Regions from separate parts of the Beijerinckia sp. 28-YEA-48 genome, predicted to be linked through region 2. Evidence: predicted binding sites of a transcription regulator. Region 2 holds the regulator's gene; the other holds the start of a gene.
The links. The regulator PhoB, encoded in region 2, activates phosphate uptake and scavenging genes when phosphate is short. The targets are predictions, from matches to a motif close to TGTCATNNANCTGTCAT.
Positions count from the first base shown of each region.

Region 1: the regulator PhoB is predicted to act here: its motif matches at 1,105-1,121, upstream of BLW50_RS04650 (BtaA family protein).

Region 1 is NZ_FNSI01000001.1:977,454-979,851, reverse strand. Features, by position in the region: gene BLW50_RS04650 (BtaA family protein) at 1-1,050, opposite strand, end outside; gene BLW50_RS04645 (M15 family metallopeptidase) at 1,283-1,969, opposite strand; gene BLW50_RS04640 (GGDEF domain-containing protein) at 2,124-2,398, shown strand, end outside.
Region 2 is NZ_FNSI01000001.1:3,973,768-3,976,165, forward strand. Features, by position in the region: gene phoU (phosphate signaling complex protein PhoU) at 1-626, shown strand, start outside; gene phoB (phosphate regulon transcriptional regulator PhoB) at 673-1,401, shown strand; gene BLW50_RS18550 (GcrA family cell cycle regulator) at 1,477-2,022, opposite strand.

The DNA of each region.
Region 1 (2,398 bases), 3.0 Mb from region 2:
GATCTCCTCCCACAATTCGGTCAGATCGACATCGCTCATCCAATCCTGCGCGTCGAGCAGCACGTAGCAATCGGCGCTGGCCGACGGGCTCGTGTGCAGAAAGCGCGTCATCGACTGATGGCGCACATCGACGCGATGCGCCCGCGCCCGCACCGTCTCGAAATGGCGCGGCTGCAAATACGGCGGCAGGCTCGGATTATTGCCCGCGTCATAGCGGCGGGCGAAGGCCTGCCAGGCGAAATAATTGTCGGCGATGTCGAAATCGCAGCACAGGGTTTCGAGCCGCTTCTTCAGCACGGCCGCCATGCCCTCATCGCCAGCCAGCGCGCGATATTGCGCCGGCGGAATGCCAAGGCCGTAGAGCGACGCCGGATTGGCGACGATGCGGCGCAGCAGGAAGCTGTTGAACACCGGGGCATAATGTTTCTCGAACAGCTCGCGCTGCTCTTCGCGCGTCTTGGCCGAGAGGATGCGCTTGGGATCGCAACCATGCAGACGCGCCACCAGATGCGCCGCGCCGATGAAGGAGCCGAGCAAGCCGCTGCGATAAAAGCCGCGCGAGAAGGCGCCGATGCGGCGGCGTCCGGACAGGCTGCGTTTTTCCCAATAGCGCTGTGTCGTCTCGTCGAGCTGCGGCCGGACATGCTCTTGGTAGAGATCCATATTGTCGCGCCGATCGGCGGCGCCAAAGAAGCGATAGAATTCCTTATGGCTCGGCACGGCGCGCACCGCCGCGAGCTTCAGCCGATTGAGGGCGACATGGGCGCCGTTGAGATCAAGCGCCGTCACCTTGGCGGGACCGGCCACCAGATAGCTCATCACATTGCAGCCCCCAGAGGCGATGGTGACCACATGATCGGTGGGGCGGATCGCCAGCGCGTCCATGTCGACCACCGGATCTTCCCAGATCTGCGGATAAACCAGGCCGCGAAAAGCAAATGTGAACAGCCGCTCCAACACGCCTTCGCGCGACAGGGTGCCGTTTTTGTGCACGGCCTGTTTCAGATTGCTGGTGGTATGACGGCGGACGGCGGCGGCGATATCTGACAAGGGCGGGCTCCCGAACTGGCGGAGCCATCGCGCCGCCCATTGCCGGAGCCGGTTATGCGAGTCGCATGACGCTCGCGCGTCGGCCACATGACGGAAGCATGTCGCACGACATCACACCGACAAAACCCCTTTCGGAACAAGGTTGATGCCAGGACGATTGCGAAGACGATTGCGAAGACGATTCAAGACCGCGACATAGGGATGGGGATATGGGGATGGCGATATGGGTCGCTCAACGTGCCGTGATCGGCACGTCATAGGTCGGCTGCCGACCAGCTGGCGGATAGGAATAGTGCCACCATTCGCGCGCGTAATTCTTGAACCCGCGCGCCGCCATCATCCCATGCAGGAGCGCGCGATTGACCCGCGCGGCATCGGGCACAGCGGTTGAAACCGTCGCCGACATCGGATCGGAGAGATCGTAGGACGAGCCAAAGTCGAGCACGCGCCCGTCGGCCGTGGCGAGACCCAGATCAATCGCCGTACCGGTGGAATGAGATGAGTTTTTCGCGATATAGCCGGCGACAAACAACATGCTCTTATCGATATTGGGATAATACTGCGCCTTGGTCGCCTGGTCCGAGGGATCGGCGGCCCAGCGCACGAAAGCATCCGTCGCCCGTTGCGGCCGATAGCAATCCCACAGCACCAGCCGCAGTCCGCGCACCCGCGCATCAGCCTCGACCCGCGCCAGCGCCTCGGCCACCGGCTTGAACAGCCAGCATTCGGCCGCGCTATAGCCCGGCACCGGCCGGCCGTAAAAATTATTGCTGCCGGCGTAGCGCACGTCCTGCAAGGCGCCCGGCACCACATCGGCAACCCGCACGAAACCCGGCGGAAGCCCTTGGGCCGACGCCGGCAAAACAGCAGCGGCCGAAAGGGAGACAGCGACAATGGCGCGTCTGATCTGGCGTTTCATTGCGCACGGCTCCGGGGGCTTAGAGATTCTTCCTATCACAGAAGGGACGCGGCGCGTCCAAGAGCCCGGCCCATTTTATCTTCTTCAAATCGAAAAATTTAACGAATTATCTGTCTTATATAGAATAATTCGGCAGATGTTCCGTTAGGTACGATTGCTGACCTATGACGAAGTCACCTTCCTGCGGCAACATCACCCCAGCATGCTTCTCGATCAGTTTTCCATTCTCGTCGCGATCGGCTTCTCAGGGGCTTCCCTTGGGCTGACCTTGTTCATGATGTGGACCGTGGCCCGATCAGAGGCGCATTTGCTCGTCTGGTCCGTCGGCCTCGTCTTTATCGTCGTCGGCGTCATCTTTTTTGGCTGGATCATCGAGCGCTACAATAACGCCTATCTGTTCTGGTCCTTTACGTTCCTGACCATTGGCTT
Region 2 (2,398 bases):
TTTATGACGCGATCGACGCGCTCTCGCGCCTCGATGCGGACCTGGCTCGCCGCACCATCGAACGCGACCCGAAGCTCGACGCCTTGCAGCGCGAGATCGAGGAGAAAGCCGTTCTCACTATCGCGCGGCGCCAGCCCATGGCTGTCGATCTGCGCGAACTCGTCGCCGCCATCCATATCGCTAGCGATCTGGAGCGTGTCGGCGATCTCTGCAAGAACATCGCCAAGCGGACAGCGAAGATTTCCGGCGATATGCGCGTGCCGCGCACGCTGGTCGGCCTCAAGCATATGGCCGATATCGCCGCCATCCAGCTGAAGAACGTTCTCGATGCCTATGCGCAAAAGAACGTGGCGCAGGCCGATGAAGTGTGGCGCCGCGATGCCGATGTCGATGCGCTGGAAGACTCCGTCTTCCGCGATCTTCTCACCTTCATGATGGAAGATCCGCGCAACATTTCGTTCTGCACCCATCTGCTGTTCTGTTCGAAGAACATCGAACGGATCGGCGATCACGCGACGAATATCGCAGAGACCGTGCATTACCTCGTCACCGGCGAACCGCTGCCGGTGGAGCGGCCCAAGGGTGGATCATCGGGCCTTGAACCTCAAGCAGCGGCAGCAAAGTAGAGGCTGATCCATGCAGACTTTCACGAATGAATCGAAACCCGTGTCAGTGAGTGACAGGCGTCCACGCAACGAGGCGACGGCCCCGCGCATCCTCATCGTTGAGGATGAGCCAGCCATCGCGCTGCTGCTTGCCTACAATCTGGAGGCGGCTGGATTCACCGTGGAGCGGATTGAACGGGGCGACGAGGCGGAAATCCGCCTCGCCGAAGAAGTGCCCGACCTTCTGATCCTCGACTGGATGCTTCCGGGGGTCTCGGGCCTCGAAATCTGCCGCAGGCTGCGGGCGCGCGAGATCACCAAGGGCCTACCGGTGATCATGCTCACCGCCCGTGGCGAGGAGCAGGAACGGATACGCGGCCTTTCGGTCGGCGCCGACGACTATGTGGTCAAGCCGTTCTCGGTGCCCGAGCTGATGGCGCGGGTGCATGCCTTGTTGCGTCGCTCGCGGCCGGAACGCATCGCCACCAAGCTGCAGCGCGGACCGATCGAGCTCGATCGCGAAACACGGCGCGTCCATCGCAACGGCCGCGAATTGCATCTGGGTCCGACCGAATTCCGGCTGCTTGAACATCTGATGGAAAAGCCCGGCCGCGTCTTCTCGCGCGCGCAATTGCTCGATGCCGTCTGGGGCCTGTCGATCGACATCGACGAGCGCACGGTCGACGTGCATATCGGCCGCCTGCGCAAGGCGATCAGCCGCGGGCGCGAGCGCGATCCGCTGCGCACCGTGCGCGGCGCCGGTTATTCCTTCGACGAAACCTTCGAGCGGGAATAGTCGGCCAGCACATTCGAAAAGAAAAAGGCGTGTGATTGAATCACACGCCTTTAAATTTTTCAGGCCGTCAGTTTCTCAGGAAGGCCGCATCAACATCTGCGGGTTCTTGGAACGATCGCGACGGCGATCCTGCGCCGGCTGATAGGCCATGCGCGAATGATAGGGGCAATAGGTCGCGCCGGGATCGGACTTGCCGCCGCAATAGCGGAATTCCGACGTCGCCGGATCGCCCAGCGGCCAGCGACACATGGACTCCTTGAGCTCCATGATCGTCACGCGCTCGGACATCGGCAGCACGACTTCCTCAATCGTCTTCAGCACCGGCGCTTCATAAGCGCGCGGGGCGAAGGCCAATGCGGTATTACCACGCACCATTCCACCACCCATCGAACTCGATCTCTGAACCGCCGCAGGCCGATGGACACGCGGCTGCGAAACGCGCGGGCGCGCCACCGTCGTGGACGGCGCTTTGACGCGACCGGACAATCCCAGCCGATGCACTTTGCCGATCACGGCATTACGCGTGATGCCGTTGCCGATCTCGGCGGCAATCTGACTTGCGCTATGACCATCCGACCAAAGTTTACGGAGCGTCTCAACGCGCTCATCGGTCCAGGACATTCTCTTCTCCTAAATCCGTTGCCGTGAATCCGTCTGGTTCGCCCCCCGGTTGAGCCGGTGAGCGATTGACGCATGTCACGCTTGCTGAAAGGTCCGCCGCACGAAATGTCGTAGTAGACAGCCCGGAATCTACACTAGCCGTAGAATCGCGCGCAAGAGTCCGGCTTCAATGTTCATGTGGGTGAAATCCGTTTTCCCCAAGCCCTTCGAGGTTTTCGAGCATCCCCGCGCCAGCGGCGGCGGCATCAACTCCATGCAAACATTGGATTTGCCGACGCGGGATAGAAAGCGCTGGGGCACGCGGACAAGCGCATACTTATCCACTGCCTTCACGCTCGGCGGGACCCTAAACCGCAACTGTGGCGGGTTTTTGTAT